Linked DNA regions of Rhodoligotrophos defluvii. The protein of the gene in region 1 interacts with the protein of each later gene in a pairwise test. Links are inferred from orthologs where the notes say so. Each region holds a gene or a part of one and is shown on either strand. Other genes may lie near its edges. The genes, in order: E4P09_RS10320 and ileS.

Evidence for each region.
Region 2: the proteins of E4P09_RS10320 (region 1) and ileS interact in binary tests that used the Escherichia coli proteins (3 or more experiments, as listed by UniProt). The link is inferred for Rhodoligotrophos defluvii from one-to-one orthologs.

The regions. Positions count from the first base shown.
Region 1 is NZ_SZZM01000002.1:247,885-254,897, forward strand. The notes cover bases 2,414-5,272. They hold E4P09_RS10320 (substrate-binding domain-containing protein), read right to left. Parts: upstream 4,374-5,272; coding sequence 3,453-4,373; downstream 2,414-3,452. Other genes in these bases: E4P09_RS10310 (CoA transferase subunit A), read left to right, coding at 2,414-2,676; E4P09_RS10315 (ATP-binding cassette domain-containing protein), read right to left, coding at 2,677-3,426; E4P09_RS10325 (ABC transporter permease), read right to left, coding at 4,422-5,272. Also shown: E4P09_RS10295 (ATP-binding cassette domain-containing protein), read left to right, coding at 1-164; E4P09_RS10300 (CoA transferase subunit A), read left to right, coding at 198-1,130; E4P09_RS10305 (CoA-transferase subunit beta), read left to right, coding at 1,123-1,908; more of E4P09_RS10310, read left to right, coding at 1,924-2,413; more of E4P09_RS10325, read right to left, coding at 5,273-5,447; E4P09_RS10330 (thiamine pyrophosphate-binding protein), read right to left, coding at 5,444-7,013. UniProt on the Escherichia coli protein: Part of the ABC transporter complex RbsABC involved in ribose import. Binds ribose. Also serves as the primary chemoreceptor for chemotaxis.
Region 2 is NZ_SZZM01000002.1:1,090,012-1,102,613, forward strand. Bases 5,213-8,710 are described here. They hold ileS (isoleucine--tRNA ligase), read left to right. Parts: upstream 5,213-5,552; coding sequence 5,553-8,510; downstream 8,511-8,710. Other genes in these bases: E4P09_RS14260 (hypothetical protein), read right to left, coding at 5,213-5,341; lspA (signal peptidase II), read left to right, coding at 8,507-8,710. Outside these bases: gph (phosphoglycolate phosphatase), read right to left, coding at 1-121; E4P09_RS14230 (NAD-dependent succinate-semialdehyde dehydrogenase), read left to right, coding at 260-1,708; ribose-5-phosphate isomerase RpiA, read left to right, coding at 1,710-2,432; E4P09_RS14240 (VOC family protein), read left to right, coding at 2,429-2,803; gor (glutathione-disulfide reductase), read left to right, coding at 2,814-4,193; E4P09_RS14250 (hypothetical protein), read right to left, coding at 4,198-4,446; E4P09_RS14255 (hypothetical protein), read right to left, coding at 4,525-4,959; more of E4P09_RS14260, read right to left, coding at 5,096-5,212; more of lspA, read left to right, coding at 8,711-9,031; E4P09_RS14275 (DUF3035 domain-containing protein), read left to right, coding at 9,181-9,732; E4P09_RS14280 (M16 family metallopeptidase), read left to right, coding at 9,906-11,399; E4P09_RS14285 (M16 family metallopeptidase), read left to right, coding at 11,396-12,602. UniProt on the Escherichia coli protein: Catalyzes the attachment of isoleucine to tRNA(Ile). As IleRS can inadvertently accommodate and process structurally similar amino acids such as valine, to avoid such errors it has two additional distinct tRNA(Ile)-dependent editing activities.

The DNA.
Region 1 (7,013 bases):
TGCTCATCAGCCACAACATGCCACTCGTGCTCGAGATGAGCCAGCGTGTGATCGTGCTCCGGCATGGCGCTAAGGTCGGCGACGTGCCGACCGACGCGGTCACCGGCGACGACATCGTCTCGCTCATCACCGGCGCGCGCCAGACCTGGATCGAGGCGGCCTGACGTCCCCTCGCCTTCGCAAGTCAAGGATCACCCATGGCGGGTTCCCCTTCCAAGATCACGCCGCTGGCAGAGGCCGCAAGCGCCGTGGCGAACGGCGCCTCACTGACAGCCGGCGGCTTCGCTCATTCCCACCAGCCGCTGGCGTTCACCCGCGAGCTCATCCGCCAAGGCCGTTCGCGGCTCACCCTGATGAGCGTGGCCGAGTGCTGGGTGGCCGAATTCCTGGCCGCGGCGAGCATGCTTGAGAAAGCTTACTTCTCCAACTTCATGTTCGAGGGCTACGGTCGCTGCCGGTGCTTTTCCAGGGCTGTCGAGGCCGGCACGATAGCGGTCGAGGACCATAGCCATTTCGGCATGGTGTCCCGCTTCATGGCCGCGGGGCTCGGGCTGCCCTTCATGCCCATGCGGGCCATGGCGGGCACCGATATCCTCGCCGTCTCCGGATTCGAGCCGGCGCACGAAAAGGCCCAGCAGCTGCACTCGCCCTTCGGCAACGGCGTGGTCACCGCCGTATCGCCGCTGAAGCCGGACGTCGCCGTCATCCATGCCGCGCAGGCCGATCACCTCGGCAATATCAAGCTCTTCGGCACGACCTCCGTCATCGAGGAGCAGGCCCGCGCGGCGGACCTCGTGATCGTCACCGTCGAGGAGATCGTCGATACCGATGTCATCCGCCGCCAGCCGGAGATGACGCTTCTGCCCGCCCTCATGGTCGACATGGTCGTCCACCTCCCCTATGGCGCTCACCCCACCGGCGTCTACGGCTACTATGATCACGATGCGCCGCATCTTGCGGACTATTACGCGGCCTCCGCAACCGAGGCCGAGACGGCGGCCTGGCTCGACCGGTGGGTCTATGGCCTGCCCGATCACTGGGCCTATCTCGACGCGCTGACGATGTCGCGGCTGTTGCGCCTGCGTGTCGATCCCGCTCTCGGCTATCTGCGCGAGGCATGCCATGGCTGATGTCAGCCACGACGAATATATGGCCATCGCCGCCGCACGCGAGATCAACGATGGCGACACCGCCTTCATCGGTACGGGTCTGCCCATGGTGGCGGCCTATCTCGCCAAGGCGACCCATGCGCCGCGCGTGAACCTCGTCTTCGAATCCGGCATCATCGATCCGCAGCCGGTCGATCTTGCGACGGGTGTCGGCGACTATCGGCTCGCCCATGGTGCAACCAAGATAGCCGGCACGTTCTACGCCCTCAGCCTGTTGCAGCAGGGCGTCATCGACATCGGTTTCCTCGGCACGGCCGAGATCGACGCTTACGGCAACCTGAACTCGACCGTCATTGGCCCCTATTCCAGGCCCAAGGTTCGGCTGCCCGGCAGCGGCGGAGCGAACGACATCGCCAGCATGGCGAAGCGCTTCGTCGTCATCGCCCGGCTGGACCGCAAGCGCTTCGTCGAAAAGCTGCAATACCTGACAACGCCCGGCTTTCTCACCGGCCCAGGCGCCCGCGAGGCGGCAGGCCTGCCCGGTGCCGGCCCCGTCCGCGTCATCAGCGACCGCGCCGTGCTCGGCTTCGACCCGGTCTCGAAGCGGATGCAGGTCGAACGTCTCTATCCCGGCGCCACGCTGGAGGAGGTTCAGGCGCATGTCGCCTTCCCGCTGCCGGCGGCGCCGAGCCTGGAGACAGAGCCGGTGCCGGACGCACGTCTTCTGCGCCTGCTGCGGGAGGTCATCGATCCCGATGGGGTTTACGTCACCCGGGCAAAGGTCGATCTCGGATCTTAGGAGCTGACCCCTGCCATGGCCTCTCGACACAACAAACTCGCATCCCTCGCCGAGGCTGTCAGCCTCGTCAAGAACGGCCAACTCCTGGCGCTCGGCGGCGAGGCGGGTCGTCGGCCGCCCCTAGCACTCATCTGTGAACTTATCCGCCAGGGGCGCAAACATCTGCGCCTGGCGGGCTGGGAAGGCAGCATCGCCCGCGACCTGCTCGTTGCGGCCGGTTGCACCGAGAGCGTCGATGCCGGCGGATCGATCATGCGCAACCGTCTCCGCGCGGCCGCCCTCGGCTGGCCTTCCGCAACCGTGGCCGGCCTCGCCGAGGCCGTCCCGGCGCTCCACCCCGATATCGTCCTCCTGCACGCCCATTTCGCCGATGAACAGGGCAATGTCCGCTTTACCACGGACGAATGGCAGCCGGAATTTCCCGATCTGCTTCTCGCCCGCTCGGCAAGAACGGTCATCGTCTCGGTCGAGCAGGTCGTCAGCGCAGAGACCATCGCAAGCCGGCCAACCGATCCCTTCCTCGCGGGATCGGCTGTCACATGCATCGTGGAGGCACCCTATGGCGCCTATCCCGCCGCCTGCGAAGCGCGCTATGCGGCCGATGCCGAGGCCCTGGCCCAAGTTGCCCAAGCAACGCGCTCGCCCGGGGCACTGCGGGCGTGGATGGATGAGTACGTTTTCGGCATTGCCGACCATTGGGCGGCACTCGACCGCATCGGCGCGCGCCGCCTCATGGCGGTCAGCACCAACCGCGCCCTGCGCAGCTGATCAGTGGAAGAGCCGCTTCGCGCCGGTGATGAGCTGCACCACCTCCTCCGGCGTCGTATCGGCGCGGTTAAGCACCCCCGCGGTCTCGCCCTGCCGTAGCACATGCATCCGGTCGGAAACGCGGAAAATCTGGTCGAGATTGTGGCTGATCAGCACGACCGAATAGCCGTCCGCACGCAGCTGCTGAACCAGCTCGAGCACCTTCTCCTGCTCCGGCACACCGAGCGCCGCCGTCGGCTCGTCGAGGATCACGACCCGCTGCGAGAAAGCCACCGCCCGGCCGATCGCAACCGTCTGCCGCTGGCCGCCCGACAGATCCTTGACCAGCGCCTTGGTGGAGTTGATATGGATCTTCAGGCTCGCCAGGATGCGCGCGCTCTCGGCATGCATCTCGGCCTTGCGCAGGAACGGAAGGCCCAGCAAGCGCCGGACCGGCTCGCGCCCGGCGAAGAGGTTCTCGGCAATGTTCGAGTTGTCGAACAGCGCGAGATCCTGGTAGACGGTCTCGATCCCGAGGGCGCGGGCATCTTGCGGCGACCGAACGTGCACCTCGCGCCCGTCGAAGAACATCCGCCCGCCATCCGGCACGATCGCGCCGGAGATCACCTTGATCAGGGTCGACTTGCCGGCGCCATTGTCGCCGATCAGCGCCAGCACTTCGCCCGTATTGAGGGTGAGATCGATGCCCTTCAGCGCCCGGACGGCGCCGTAGCTCTTCGTCACACCCTGAAGTTCAAGAAGCTTGCTCATCGGCGGCGCACGCTGCTCCCAACGGCTTACTTGCAATAGTCAGCCAGGTTCTCGGCCGTCACCATGGGCGTCTCGACGAGGTTGACCTTCTGCACCGGCTTGTCCGTGAGAACATTCATCGCAAGCTCGAGAGCCTCGGGGAACATGGTCGGATAGTGCACTGATCCCGTCATCTTGCCCTCCTTCAGCCCCTGGCAGGCCTCGAGTCCCCCATCCATGCCCACGATGACCAGGTCGGTCTTGCCGCTCTCGGCCAGCACCTTGCCCGCGCCGAGCGCCATGGAGTCGTTATGGGCGAACACCGCCGCGACATCCGGATGGGCCACGGCCGCGTCTTCCATGGCGGCGGCAGCCTCGTGCATCCGGTAGTGGCCGACATAGCTGTAGACCTTGATGTCCGGATGCTGCTTCATCACCTCTTCGAAACCGGTTTTCCGGTCCGTGGTGGCGGAAGCGCCGGGTGTGCCCTCCATTTGGATGACCACGCCCTTCCCGCCAATCTTGTCGACGATGTAGCGCGCCGCGATCCGGCCCATCTCCACATTGTCGCCGCCGATGAAGGCCGCATACTCCGTGTCCGGCACGTTCAGCTTGCGGTCGAACACCACCAGAGGAACGTTGGCGCGTTTCGCCGTCGCCGCGATGGGCGCGAGCGCATCGGAGTCGTTGGGCGACATCACCACGATATCGGCACCGCGCACCAGCGCGTCTTCGAGCCCGGCGAGCTGGACCGCACTGTCGCGGCGCCCGTCGATGATCGTGAGATTGACGTCTTTGCGCCCGGCGGCCCAAGCCTTGGCGCGCTCGACCCCGCCGACGCGATAGGGGTGCTCGACATTGGGCTGGGCGACCACGATGTTCCAGACCTTGTCCTGAGCCTGGGCGGCATAGGTGCCCATCAGGATGAGGCCAGCCGCCAGGCCGGCAATGATTTTCCTTCGTGCCATCGTTCCCTCCACTGCAGGTTTGTTATTGGTGATGAGGGCATGCCAGCCCTATCGCTTCGCTCGAATACTCCTCACACTGAACATGACTGCGACCACGATGATCACGCCCCGCGCGATATCCTGCGCGTAGGGTGAGACCGAGAGCAGGTTGAGAATGTTGTAGGTGAGCCCGATCACCATGAGGCCGATGAAGGTAAGGCCAACCCCGCCCGCGCCGCCGGTGAAGGGCGTGCCGCCGATCACGACCGCCGCGATGCCGTTGAGCTCGAACAGCGCGCCCGACGCCGGCTCGCCGACGCCGAGCCGCCCCAGGAACAACAGGCCGGCCAACGCGGCGCCCACGCCGTGGATGACGTAGACACTGCGCTTCACCCGCGGCACGTTCACGCCGCAGCGATGGGCCGCGACCTCGTTATCGCCCACCATGGCGACGAGCCGCCCGTAGCGCGTCATGCGCAGCGCCACGCCGGCTGCGATGAAGAAGGCGGCCGCGATGATCACCGGCGCCGGCACCGGGCCGATGAAGCCCCGGCCGAACCAGAACTGGAACCACTCCGGTGTTTCCGTGATGATGGTTCGCCCGTCGCTCAGCATCAGGGCGACGCCGCGGGCTATGGTCATGGTGCCGAGCGTCGCCACGAAGGGCGTGACGCGCCCCCAGGTGATCACAGCGCCATTGAGATAGCCGAAGGCCACGCCAAGGAGAAGCACGGCCACGATGGCGCCGACCGGCCCGAAGATGGGCATCGCGAGAGCGCCGACCACCGTCGCGCAGGCGAGGATCGCGCCGCCCGAGAGATCGATCCCGCCGGACATGATCACGAAGGTGAGGCCCATTGCGATCAGCCCCACCATGGTCCATTGCCGCAGGACGTTGAACAGGTTCTGCTCGGTGAGGAAGTGGGGCGACAGCAAGGCAGAGACGATGATCAGCAGGACGAGTCCCACCAAGGCCGCATTGTTCATCAGCCAGCGCAGCACCAGATCTCGGCCGCGCTCATCCCCCTGTGCGCCCAAGAGGCGCTGGACGAGTGAAGGCTGCGTGGCGCTCGAGCCCACCTCCGAACTCATCATATCGGATCCTTCCACACGTTCTCGGATCCATCGATGCGGATATCGATGAGATAGAGACGGTCGGAGGCCTTGCCCCGGGCGATCGCCGCGGCCAGCTCGCCGGGTTTTGTGACTTTCTCGCCGTCGCCACCCATGCATTTCGCGATGCCTGAATAGTCCACATCGCCGAAATCGACCCCGATATAGCGCTGGCCGTGGAAGTGCAGCTCCTCCTGCTTGATGTTGCCATAGGCCATGTCGTTCATCACGAGGAGCGTCAGCGGCGCCTTTTCGCGAACAGCCGTCTCCAGATCACCCATGCTCATGCCGAGGGAGCCGTCGCCTACCACGGCAATCACGTCCTTCTGGGGTTGGGCGAGCTTGGCGGCAATGGCGGCCGGTAGGCCGAAGGCCATGTTGCCGAAGCCGACCGGCTTCATGTAGGCGCCCGGCGTCCTGATCGGCAGCATATGGGTCCAGACACCGGGATTGCCGGCGTCCGCCACCACCACCGTATTGGCGTCGACGGCATCGCCGAGCGCCTTCATCACCCATTGTGGCTTAATGGGTATCGCCGTGGCATAGGCATCGGCGAACACATGCGCGCGCCAGTCCTCGCGCAGGCGCCGCGCGGTAGCCAGCCAGTCCGCACGAGCGCCGGCGGTCGCCGAACCCTTGTCGCGAAGCGTGGCGGCGAGGCGCTCAAGAGCATCCGTCGCATCGCCGACCAGGCCAACCGCCACCGGATAATTGCGGCCGATCATAGCCGGATCGAGGTCGACCTGCACGATGTTGCGGGTGAGCGGCAAGGTCCAGCGCGAGGTCGAGGCAGCATTCAAGCTGTTACCGACCGCGACGATACAGTCGGCCTCCTCCAGCAGGTGCTTGGAAACCTTGGTGCCGAACCGGCTGCGTGGCCCGAAGCACAGATCGTGATCCCCGGGTACCGCGGAAATGCCGTTGAATGTCGTGACGATGGGAGCGCCAAGCGACGTGGCGAGCGCCAGCGCAGGGTCGCCCGCTTTGGCAATGATCGCCCCGCGGCCCAGCCACAGCAACGGCTTCCTTGCGGCGGCGAGCACCTCGGCGGCCGCGGTGATCGAGGCTTGCGGCACAACCGGCCGCACGTTGAAACGGTAATACTCCGGCTTGATCGGCTCGAACGCGATCTCGCCGCCCTCCACCGCATCCCGGGCGAAATCGAGCAGGACCGGCCCGGGATTGCCCGTCGTCGACACCCGGAAAGCCTCGCGCACCGCCTGCGGGATACCCTCGCTGTCGGGCACGAACCGGCTGAGCTTGGTGAACTGGCGGAACAGCGTGACGTGATCGGCGTCCTGATTGTCGTCCTGGCCGATGTGACGGCGGCGATTGTTGCAGGTGATCACCACGACAGGGCTCGAGTCCCGGTGCGCGCCGCCGACCGCGGTGACCAGGTTGGTTGCGCCCGGACCCGTGGTCGCAAGGCAGACGCCTGGCTTGCCGGTGAGCCGACCATAGCCGTCGGCCATATGGGCTGCCGCCCGTTCATCGCGGGTGGTGATGAAGCGGATGCTCGGCTCATCATACAGCGCATCCATGATGGAC
Region 2 (12,602 bases), 840 kb from region 1 along the record:
GGATTTCCGACCGGCCATGGCGACGCAGCACGGCGTTCATGGCGCTGGCCAGATCGGGCGCGGTGTCCACCAGTGTGCCATCCAGGTCGAACACCACCGAAACATCGCCGAGATCGTGCATAACCCCTCCTGACCGGCCGTCCTTGCGCGCCACGCATAGCGCCAATGCTACGGTTGCGCAAAGCCGGGTGAAGGGATTAAGTCTTGGCCCAAGACTCGACGCAGGGCGTGGAGGCGCTGGGAGGCAAAGGAGAGGCCCATGGAATTCCTCAAGGACAAGTCGCTGCTGAAGGACCGCTGCTACATCAATGGCGAGTGGGTCGGGAGCGCGACGACGATCGACGTGACCAATCCGGCCACCGGCGCGGTGCTGGCGAAGGTGCCGAGCTTGGGCGTCGCGGAGACGCGCGGGGCGATCGAGGCGGCCGAAGCGGCCTTCCCTGGCTGGTCGAAGGCCTTGGCCAAGGATCGCGCCAAGGTGCTGCGCCGCTGGTACGAACTGATGATGGAGAACCAGGAAGACCTGGCGCGCATCATGACGGCGGAAATGGGCAAGCCGCTGCAGGAGTCGCGCGGCGAGGTCGTCTACGGCGCCGGCTTCACCGAGTTCTATGCCGAGGAGGCCAAGCGGATCGCCGGCGAAACCCTGCCGTCGCACAAGGCGGATGCGCGCATCGTCACCATTCGCCAGCCCATCGGCGTGGTCGGCGCGATCACCCCGTGGAACTTCCCGCTGGCCATGATCACCCGCAAGGTATCGCCCGCGCTGGCCGCCGGCTGCACGGTCGTCTGCAAGCCGGCGGGCGACACGCCGCTCACCGCCCTGGCGCTGGCCGAACTCGGCGAGCGCGCCGGCATGCCCAAGGGCGTGTTCAACGTGCTCACCGGCAAGGCGTCCGTGATCGGCGGCGAGCTCACCTCCAACCCGATCGTGCGCGCCATCACCTTCACCGGCTCGACCGAGATCGGCAAGGTGCTGATGCAGCAGGCGGCCTCCACCGTGAAGCGCGTGTCGCTCGAACTGGGCGGCAACGCGCCCTTCATCGTGTTCGACGATGCCGATCTCGACGCGGCGGTCGCTGGCGCCATGGCCTCGAAATTCCGCAATGCCGGCCAGACCTGCGTCTGTGCCAACCGCATCCTGGTGCAGGACGGCGTTTACGACAGCTTTGCGGAGAAGCTCGCCGCGGCCGTCCTGAAGCTGAAGGTCGGCGACGGCATGGAGGTGGGTGTCACCACCGGTCCGCTGATCAACAAGGCGGCGGTCGAGAAGGTCGAGGAGCATGTGCGCGATGCGGTCTCCAACGGTGCCGAAATCGTGGTCGGCGGCAGGCCGCACACCCTGGGCGGCAGCTTCTATGAGCCGACCATCCTCAAGAACGTCACCACCCGCATGCTGGTGACCAAGGAGGAGACCTTCGGCCCGGTGGCGCCGCTGTTCCGGTTCAAGACCGAGGAAGAGGCGATCCGCATGGCCAACGACACCGAGTTCGGGCTCGCCGCCTATTTCTATTCCCGCGACATCGGCCGTTGCTGGCGTGTGGCCGAGGCGCTGGAATATGGCATCGTCGGCATCAACGAAGGCATCATCTCGACCGAGCTCGCACCCTTCGGCGGCGTGAAGGAATCCGGCCTCGGCCGCGAAGGCTCCCATCACGGCATCGAGGAATATGTCGAGATCAAATACATGCTGATGGGCGGGCTCTGAGGTGGAGGCAGCGGACGGCTCGGCCGAGCTGAAGCGGAAGGCGGCCTTGGCGGCGCTCGACCTGGTGGAGCCGGGCATGAAGCTCGGACTGGGCACCGGCTCGACCGCCAAGCTGCTGGTCGAGGCGCTCGGCAAACGGGTCGCCGAGGGGCTCGACCTCGTCTGCGTGCCGACCTCCGAGGCCACCCGCGCCCAGGCTGAAGCGCTGGGCGTCCGGCTCACCACCCTGGACGAGACGCCCGCTCTCGATCTCACCATCGACGGGGCCGACGAGATCGATCCGCAGCTCAGGCTGATCAAGGGTGGGGGCGGCGCGCTGCTACGTGAGAAGATCGTGGCCTTCGCCTCGGCACGCATGGTGGTCATCGCCGACCAGTCGAAACGCGTGAATGAGCTCGGGCGGTTTCCTCTGCCGGTGGAGGTGACACCATTCGGCCATGGCGCGACCCGGCTGCGCATCCAGGACGCGGCTCGCTCCGTTGGGCTTGCCGGCGAGATCACCCTGCGCCAGCGCGATGGCCGGACATTCGTGACCGACGGCGGCAATTACATCTATGACTGCGCCTTCGGCCGGATCGCGAAGCCGGAGCGTCTGGCGGAAGCGCTCGCGACCATTCCCGGCGTGGTCGAGCACGGCCTATTCATCGGTTTTGCGCAAGCAGCTTTTGTCGGCACCCCTGAAGGGGTAATCAGGATCAGCGCGGACGGCGACCGGGAGCAATGAGCGGAAAGAGAGCCAAGTTCAGCGGTGGCCGCAACGTCGCGATGAAGCTGCCGCCGGACGAGTTCGCGGACACCGTGGTCTTCTATCGCGACACGCTCGGGCTGCCCGTGGAATTCCGCAGCCCGACCGCGGTGCTGGTCGAGTTCGGTCCGATGCGCCTGTGGCTCGACCGGATCGAGGGCCAGCGCCAGGCGGAGCTGTGGCTGGAAGTGGTGGTGGACGACGCGGACCAGGCGGCGAAGGTCTTGAAGGAGGCCAATGTGAAGCGCTGCGATGGCGTCGAGCCATTGCCGACCGGGTTTCGCGGCTTCTGGATCAAGAATCCAGCAGGTCTCGTGCATCTGGTGGCAGAGCCCGGCCAGGACGATTGAGGATAGAGGCATGAGCTTCGATTATGATCTGTTCGTCATCGGCGCGGGCTCGGGCGGGGTGCGTGCGGCGCGTCTCGCGGCACAGCTGGGCAACAGGGTGGCAATCGCCGAGGAGTACCGCATCGGCGGCACCTGCGTGATCCGCGGCTGCGTGCCGAAGAAGCTCTTTGTCTATGCCAGCCAGTTCTCGGAAGCCTTCGAGGATGCCGCGGGTTACGGATGGACGCTGACCGACCCGCGGTTCGACTGGCCGACCCTCATCCGCAACAAGGACCAGGAGATCGAGCGGCTCTCGAGCATCTACCAGCGCAATCTCGAAACGGCCGGCGTGGAGGTGATCCGCAGCCGCGCCACCATCGCCGGCCCCAACCGGGTGCGGCTGGTGGGCGAGGGCAGGGAGGTGACCGCCCGCATCATCCTGATTGCGACCGGCGCGCGTCCCAATCGCCACCAGGACCTGCCCGGGCACGAGCTCGCCATCACCTCCGACGAGGCGTTCCATCTCAAGCGTCTGCCGAAGCGGGTGATCATTGGCGGCGCCGGCTATATCGCGGTGGAGTTCGCCGGCATCTTCGCCGGGCTCGGCGTCGAGACGACTATCCTCTACCGCGGCAAGGAGATCCTGTCGGGCTTCGATGACGACGTGAGGAAGGCCCTGCGCGCCGAATACGAACGCAAGGGCATCACCATCATCTGCAACGACTGGCTGACGCGGCTGGAGCGGCAGGGCGAGGAGATCATCGCCACGACCCTGCACGGCAAGACCCTGCGGACGGACCTGATGATGCTGGCCATCGGCCGCATTCCGAACACGGAGGGGCTGGGGCTCGAAGCCTTGGGGATTGAACTCGGCAAGCGCGGGGAGATCCCAGTCGATGCCTATTCACGCACCAGCGTGCCCAGCATCTACGCCATTGGCGATGTGACCGACCGGATGGCACTCACCCCCGTCGCCATCCGCGAGGCCGTGGCTTTTGCGGAAACGGTGTTCAACAACAATCCGACCGCGGTCGATTACGAGAACGTGCCGACCGCGGTCTTCTCGCAGCCCGAGATCGGCACCGTCGGCCTCACCGAGGCGGCAGCCCAAGCGCGCTTTGGCGACGTCGACATCTACGAGACCAGCTTCCGACCCATGAAGCATACGCTATCGGGCCGGCAGGAGCGCATGCTCATGAAGCTGGTGGTGGAGCCGCAAAGCGGCCGCGTCGTCGGCTGCCACATTCTGGGGCCGGATGCGGGCGAGATGGCGCAGATCTTAGGCATCGCCGTGAAGATGGGCGCGACCAAGGCCGATTTCGACGCCACCGTCGCGGTGCACCCAACCGCCGCGGAGGAGCTGGTGACCCTGCGGACGAAGCGTCCGAAGCCAGCCCTCGCGGCGGAATAGCCTGTCAGCTCATGTGGCCGGTCCAGGTTCCCTGGTGAAAAGCCCACACCACCTGATCATCGCCTTGGGCATGATCTCCGGGGACATCATGGTGCGGCTCAAGCTGAGCAGCAGCCTGCTCTGCCTTCGCGGCATGAACCGTGTTATAGAGCGTTACGCCAATCAACGTGGCAGTGCCGCCGTATATAACCGGAATTTTGATGAAGTTTTCATATTTCGCCATAAAATCATTCAACCTCTCATAGAGCGGCATCGAAATAACCTTTCTTGAAATAAAATACCAATATTTAGTTAGACTGTGGTATTAACAATGATGATCGTGAATGGTCGGTCAGCTCGTCCAGGCTAAGCAGTCATCTTGGGCCACAAATACATTGGCAAAGAAGTGACTGCCCACATCCACGCCGCCACCGTCGTGATGGTGGTGGTCGGCGCCATGATCCTGTGTTGCGCTGTGATGATGGTTGTCGTGATCATGGGAGTGCTGATGGTCCTCCCGGTCATCATCGTCGTGGTCGGAATCGCGGGATTGGTGCTTGGCGCCTGACCCGCTGTGCTTTGCCTCCTGCTGCTTCTCATCGACTTCCCGGTAGGCCGCGAGCGCGAACCCCCCTGTGCTGATGAGGGCGCCATAGATGGGCAGCGCATCTCTCAGCCACGAATGATGATGAAATTCCCCGCAGGCCTCCCTGAGCTTTTCCCCTAGCTCATTGAGTTCCAGAATCATTTCGGTCGAAGCCGTCCCTCCAAACTCACCGTTCGCCATGACACCTCCTCTACCCCCAGCCTCGGATACCAAGCGACCTTTGGTGGATTGTGGCGCCGCAAAAATGACGGCCGCCCTTCCGAAATATTAATTCTTGTTCATGTTGCGGATCTCTGCGCTCAGGAGCCGCGGCCTTTCATTCGAAGCGAAACGCCGTCATTTCCGGCTCGGCAGCGCAGTTGAGGTTGGACCAAGCCTCGCCCGCGTTGCAGGCGCTCTGCGGTTCCCCGACACGGACCTCGTATGCAAGGCAAACGCCGCTCATGGCGTCCATTGCCGCCCTGTCCGGCATCCCGGTCAGACCGCCATTCGAGATCGCCGAAATGAGCGCGTCGAGCTCTGGGTCAAGCAGGCCAATGAACAAGCTAGTGAAGGCAAACATCCAAAATAGCTCCATATCTGTTGGCGGATGCGAAACGCACAACTTGCACTGCGGACGAAGTGTGGCGGGTCTGAGCAAGAAAGCCGGCAGGGCAGTGCCTGGATGTGGGCGCGGCCTGAGCGCCAGCCGCATCTCCCAGATAGCTGGATTGTTTTGCCCATCGTTGTTAAAAGGGCGCGCAAACACACCGCCAAGCAGTCGATTTTGCTCGATGACCGACGAGACGCTCCACGCCCGGAACAGCACCGCGCTCGACTACCGCGAGACCCTGTTCCTGCCCAAGACGGATTTCCCGATGCGCGCCGGCCTTCCCCAGCGGGAGCCGGAGATCCTGGAGCGTTGGCGGCGCATTGGCCTCTATCGCCGGCTGCGGGATGAGGCCAAGGGCCGCGTCAAATACCTGCTGCACGATGGCCCGCCCTATGCCAACGGCCATCTGCATATCGGCCATGCCCTCAACAAGATCCTGAAGGACGTGATCACCCGCTCGCTGCAGATGCTGGGCTATGACTCCAACTACGTGCCGGGCTGGGATTGTCACGGGCTGCCGATCGAGTGGAAGATCGAGGAGGAATACCGCGCCAAGGGCCTCAACAAGGACCAGGTGCCGATCAACGACTTCCGCCGGGAGTGCCGGGAGTTTGCAGAGAAATGGGTCGGCATCCAGTCGGAGGAATTTCAGCGTCTGGGCGTCACCGGCGACTGGGACGATCCCTACCTCACCATGAGTTTCAAGGCAGAGGCGCAAATCGCTCGGGAGCTTATGAAATTCGCGGACTCCGGCCAGCTCTATCGCGGCTCCAAGCCGGTGATGTGGTCGGTGGTGGAGCGCACCGCGCTGGCGGAAGCTGAGGTGGAATACCAGGACTATCAGTCCGATATGATCTGGGTGAAATTCCCGATCGTGAGCGATGGGCCGTTGAAGGGCGCCTCGGTAGTGATCTGGACCACCACGCCGTGGACCATTCCCGGCAACCGGGCGATCTCGTTCTCGTCGAACATCGAATATGGCCTATATGACGTCACCGCTGCGCCGGAAGGCAATTGGGCCAAGCCGGGCGATAGGCTGATCCTGGCCGACAAGCTGGCCGACGAGGTCATGAAGCAGGCCAAGGTGGAGGGCTACGAGCGGCGGGCGGATGTCAGTGCGGTCGATCTTGAGCAGGCGACTGCGGCCCATCCGCTGAAACCGCTCGGCTACGGCTTTGCAGTACCTCTGCTCGATGGCGAGCACGTGACCGAGGATGCCGGCACCGGCTTCGTCCATACGGCCCCGGGCCACGGCACCGACGATTTCGAGGTCTGGACAGCACACCAGCGCGAGCTGGAGCAGCGCCGCATCGACACCACCATTCCCTTCACGGTCGATGCCGATGGCTTCTTTACCCGCGAGGTGCCGGGCTTCGAGGGGCGCCGCGTCATCACCGACAAAGGCGACAAGGGGGACGCCAACGATGCGGTGATCAAGGCCCTGATCGAGGCCGGCATGCTGCTGGCGCGCGGGCGCCTGCGCCACCAGTACCCGCATTCCTGGCGGTCGAAGAAGCCCGTCATCTTCCGCAACACGCCGCAATGGTTCATCGCCATGGACCGGGACATCAGCGTGCCCGGCGACAGCTTGCGCCGGCGCGCGCTGGACGCCATCGCCGCCACCCGGTTCACCCCGGCGACCGGCCAGAACCGGCTGCGCGGCATGATCGAGAATCGCCCCGATTGGGTGATCTCGCGCCAGCGTGCCTGGGGCGTGCCGATCGCACTCTTCGTCAACAGGAGAACGGGCGAAATCCTCAAGGACCCGGTGGTGAACGATCGCATCATCCAAGCCTTCAACGAGGAAGGCGCCGATGCCTGGTTCGCGGAGGGCGCTGCCGCGCGCTTCCTCGGGGACGCCTATGACACCGCGGATTGGGAGCAGGTCACCGACATTCTCGACGTCTGGTTCGACTCAGGCTCGACCCATGCCTTCGTGCTCGAGATGCGCCCCGATCTACAGCCGAAGCGGCCCTTTGCCGGCGGGGAGGACAGGGTCATCTATCTCGAGGGCTCCGACCAGCACCGCGGCTGGTTTCATTCGTCCTTGCTCGAGTCGTGCGGCACCCGCGGTCATGCCCCTTACGACGAGGTGGTGACCCACGGCTTCGTCATGGCCGAGGACGGGCGCAAGATGTCGAAATCCCTCGGCAATATCGTCGCGCCGCAAGACGTGATCCGTCAGCACGGCGCGGACATTCTGCGCCTGTGGGTGATGTCGGCCGATTACGAGGACGATCTCAAGATCGGCCCTGAGATCATCAAGGCCAATGTCGAGGCCTATCGCAAGCTGCGCAACACCTTGCGCTACATGCTCGGCGCGCTGGCGGACTTCGATGAAGGCGAGCGGGTGCCGCTGGAGGAGATGCCGGATCTCGAGCGCTATATCCTGCACAAGCTGTGGGAGCTGGACAGCCAGGTGCGCGAAGGCTACCGCGCTTACGATTACCGCCGCATCTATTCACGGCTGTTCAACTTCTGCACGATCGAGCTGTCGGCGATCTATTTCGATATCCGCAAGGATGCGCTGTACTGCGATCCCTTGTCGTCCCTGCGCCGGCGCGCCTGCCGCACGGTCATGGACGCCCTGTTCTCCTGTCTCACCGCCTGGCTTGCCCCGATGCTGGCCTTCACCGCGGAGGAGGCATGGCTTGCCCGGTTCCCGTCGGAGAATGGCTCGGTGCACCTGCGCACCTTCCCCGAGGCGCCCGCAGCCTGGCGGGCGGATGCCCTGAGCGAGAAGTGGGAGAAGGTGCGTGAGATCCGGCGCGTGGTGACCGGCGCCCTCGAGCTCGAGCGGGCGGCAAAGCGCATCGGGTCGAGCCTGGAGGCGGCGCCGGTCGTCTACATCTCCGACCCCGGCCTGCTGGCGGCGCTCGATGGCATCGACTTGGCCGAGGTGGCCATCACCAGCGCGGCCGAGGTCATCGCCGGGGAGGGGCCCGCCGAGGCTTATCGGCTGCCTGACGTGCCGGGGGTCGCCGTCGTGCCGGCTCTGGCCGAAGGACGGAAATGCGCCCGGTCCTGGAAGGTGTCGCCGGAGGTCGGCAGCGATCCCGAGTTTCCGGACATAACCCCGCGCGATGCGCAAGCGGTGCGCGAGTGGCTGGCGCGCCAGCAACGCGCAGGCCGTTCATGACGGACGGGACCTTGGCGGTGCGGCAGTTTGCGCCGTTCAGCGCCATGGCGCGGCGCGGCTGGGCGGCGGCGCTGCTCAGCCTGGCGGCCGACCAGGCATTCAAGTGGTGGATGCTCGCCGTCTACGACATCGGCAGCCGCGGCATCGTCCGTGTGACCAGCTTTTTCGACGTGGTGCTGGTCTGGAACCGTGGCATCAGCTACGGGTGGTTCGCCCAGCACGGGGATGCCGGACGCTGGCTGTTGATCGGCCTCAGCGCGCTGGTTATCCTGCTTCTCATCGGCTGGCTGGGCCTGAGCCGCCGGCCGGTCGCCAATCTGGGGCTAGGGCTCATCATCGGCGGCGCGATTGCCAATGTGATCGACCGGGTGGTGCACGGCGCGGTCGCCGACTTTTTTAGTTTTCACGCCCTCGGCTATAGCTGGTATGTGTTCAACATAGCCGACGTCGCCATCGTTGCAGGTGTAGCCGTGCTTTTATATGACTGCTGGCTGGAGGGCCGCGGCGCCCGGGATGAATAACCCGTTCGTCACGCTTTTGCCGCAGTGCCGGTGGAACCTGCAACCGCCTGTGATCAGAGGAGGATTTTGTGGCGCAGCGCAAAGCGTCCTGCAGCAGCAACCCTAGCATGGAGCGCATCACAATGCTGAGACTGACCGCAGCGGCAGGGATGCTGACCGCCGCCGGCTTGCTGATGAGCGGCTGTTCGGGCGGGGCGGGGGTGACCGATATGCTCGGCATGGGCAAGAACGTGCCCGACGAGCGGGAAGTGCGCACACATCAGGTGCTGGCTATGCCTCCGGACCTGACGCTCAAGCCACCATCGCCGGGAGCAGCCAACGAGGGCACGCCGAATGCGGCAGCTGACGCGGCCGCCGCCGCGGTTGGCTCCCAGGCCCTGCACACGCCGCCGGAAACGGTGCTGCAACAGGCAACGCCGGCGCCCACCGCACCGCCAAGCAGCCAAGCCCAGGCGGCGGCGACCCCCGCCGCGCCGGCAACGCCGACGGTCGCACCCGGCAGCGCGCCGGCCCAGACGGCTTCCATTCCGGCGCAGGACGTTTATCAGCAGTACGGGATCTCGAAGACCAATCCGGACGGCACCCCGAAGAGCGAGGCGGATCTTGCCCGGGAATTGAAGCAAAAGCGCATCGAACTGGAGCGGGCCAAGAACCCCAATTACGGTTCTATTTGGAATATCGGTAATATCTTCTCTGATTGAGTTGCCCCCTTGCGGGAAGCGCATATCTTGGCTTTCGGTTTTGCAACCATAACCTGCAGAACCGCTGCTGCTTACCGCAAATTTACCCGCGTGCTGCAGCTTACCAAAAATTTAATGGACGCCTGGGGGTCGGCTCCTCACTTTGGCGTATGACCCACAGCCCGAGAGGTTGCATGATCACGTCCGTGCGCGCGCACATAACGGCCTGGCAGCTGCGATTGCACTCGCTCCTGCTCGGCCTTGTCCTGTCCGCGGCGCTTGCCTCCGCTGTCGAGGCGAAAGAGCCGCTTCTGTTCACCAATATCAGCACGTTCACCCTGGCCAATGGCATGCAGGTGGTGGTCATCCCCGACCACCGCGCGCCGGTGGTGACCCACATGGTGTGGTACAAGGTCGGCGCCGCCGACGAGCCGCCTGGCGAGTCCGGCATCGCGCATTTCCTCGAGCACCTGATGTTCAAGGGCACCGACAAGATCCCCGCCGGCCAGTTCTCCAAGATCATCCGCGAGCAGGGGGGCGAGGACAACGCCTTCACGAGCGCCGACTATACCGCCTACTTCCAGCGCATCGCCAAGGAGCGGCTGCCCATGGTGATGGAGATGGAGGCGGACCGGATGCTCAATCTCAAGCTCAGCCCCCGCGACGTGGAGACCGAGCGCGAGGTCATCCTGGAGGAGCGCCGCTCACGCATCGACAACGAGCCGGAAGCGCGGCTGATGGAGCAGATGGACGCTGCCCTGTTCCTCAATCATCCCTATCACCGGCCGGTGATCGGCTGGATGAGCGAAATGCAGCAGCTGAGCCAGCAGGATGCGCTTGATTTCTACAAGCACTACTACACGCCGTCCAACGCCATTCTCGTGGTTGCGGGAGACGTCACGGCTGACGAGGTTCGCAAGCTGGCCGAGACCCATTACGGCGGCTTGAAGAACACCGCCCATCCCGGCCCGCGCGAGCGGCTCAAGGAGCCGGAGCCCCAGGCACAGCGGGAGGTCGTGCTCCGGGATGCCAAGGTGGCCAATGCCCGTATCTTCCGCACCTATCTTGCCGTCGCGGCGCGCCATGCTGAGGCGAACGACGCGCCCGCGCTCGACGTGCTCGGCAACCTCCTGGGCGCCGGCTCGACGAGCTTGCTCTACCGCGACCTGGTGGTGGACAAGAAGCTCGCGACCTCCGCGTCTGCTTGGTACGACGGTGACAAGCTCGACTACGGCACGTTCGGCCTTTATGTCGAGCCGCTGCCCGAGGCCGACCAGGCAGCCGTGGACGAAGCGATCGACCAGGTCCTGACGCGCGTCAAGACCGGCGATTTCAGCGACCAGGCCTTGAGCGACAGCAAGTCCTCCCTGGTGGCGCAGGCGATCTATGCCCTCGACAGTCAGATGCGTCTGGCCCAGGTCTTCGGTACGGCCCTGACCACCGGTCAATCGATCGACGACGTGCAGCTCTGGCCGCAGCGGATCAGAGACGTGACCAAGGAGCAGGTCGTCGCGGTTGCCAACAAGTATCTCCAGCCCGAGCGCATGGTGGTCGGCCGGCTGCTGCCCGCGCCCGGTGCGGCTCCCAGCGCGCCGGAGGCGGGGGCCGCGCCGGTGGTGACCGATACGCCGCCCGCCGGCGATGTGCCTGCCAGCAGCCCAGCCAAGGAGAAGGAGGGTCGGCCGTGAACAGGATCGCAACGCTCAAGCGGCAGGCCTCCATGCTCGGTGCCGCATTCCTGATGGCTTTCGCGGCCGCCGCCAATGCCGCCCCCGCCGCCGCTGTCGAAATCCAGGAGGTGAAGACACCCGGAGGCCTGACGGCCTGGCTGGTGGAGGACCATACGGTGCCGATCATCGCGATGAATTTCGCGTTCCGCGGCGGCAGCGCGCTTGACCCGCAGGACAAGCGGGGTCTTGCGACCTTCCTTGCGGCAACTCTCGACGAAGGCGCGGGCGATCTCGACTCGCAGGCGTTCCAACAGGCGCTCGAGAGCACCGCGACCAAGCTCTCCTTCGAGGCGGACCGCGACGACCTGAGCGGGCGGCTGCAGACCCTTGCCAGCAATCGCGACCGGGCTTTCGACCTGCTCAAGCTCGCGGTGAACGATCCGCGCTTCGATGCAGAGCCGGTTGAACGCATGCGGGCGCGGCTCTTGGCCTCGGTGCGCAGCGATGCCACCGACCCCGAGAACATCGCCAGCGAGAAATGGCTCAAGCTCGCTCTGGGTGATCACGCCTATGTCAACAAGCCGGACGGCACGGTCGAGGGCCTGCAGGCGGTGACTGCCGATGACCTGCGCGCGCTGAGGAACCGGATCTTCAACAAGGCCGGCCTGAAGATCGCCGTGGTCGGCGCCATCGACGCCAAGACGCTGGCGCCGATATTGGATGAGGTGTTCGGAGCCCTGCCAGCAACCGGCGATCTCGCCTCGGTTCCCGAAGCCCAGGTGCGAAAGGGCAATGCCGTGGAGGTGGTGGCGTTCGACATCCCGCAAAGCGTCATCATGTTCGGCACCGGTGGCCTCAAGCGCGATGATCCCGATTTCATCCCCGCCTATGTCATGAACTCGATCCTGGGCGGCAGCGGGTTCGGCTCGCGGCTGACGGAGGAGGTGCGCGAGAAGCGTGGCCTCACCTATTCCGTCTATAGCGCCCTGTGGACCCTGGACCATGCCGGTCTGTTCATCGGCGGGGCGGCGACGCGCAACGATCGCGCCGCCGAGACGGTCAAGGTCATTCAGGACGAAATCGCGCGCATGGCCAAGGACGGCCCCACCGAAAAGGAGCTGGCGGAGGCCAAGACCTACCTCACCGGCGCCTATGCGCTGCGCTTCGACAGCAATGCCAAGATCGCCCGCGAGCTGCTCGGCATCCAGCTCAACGACCTGG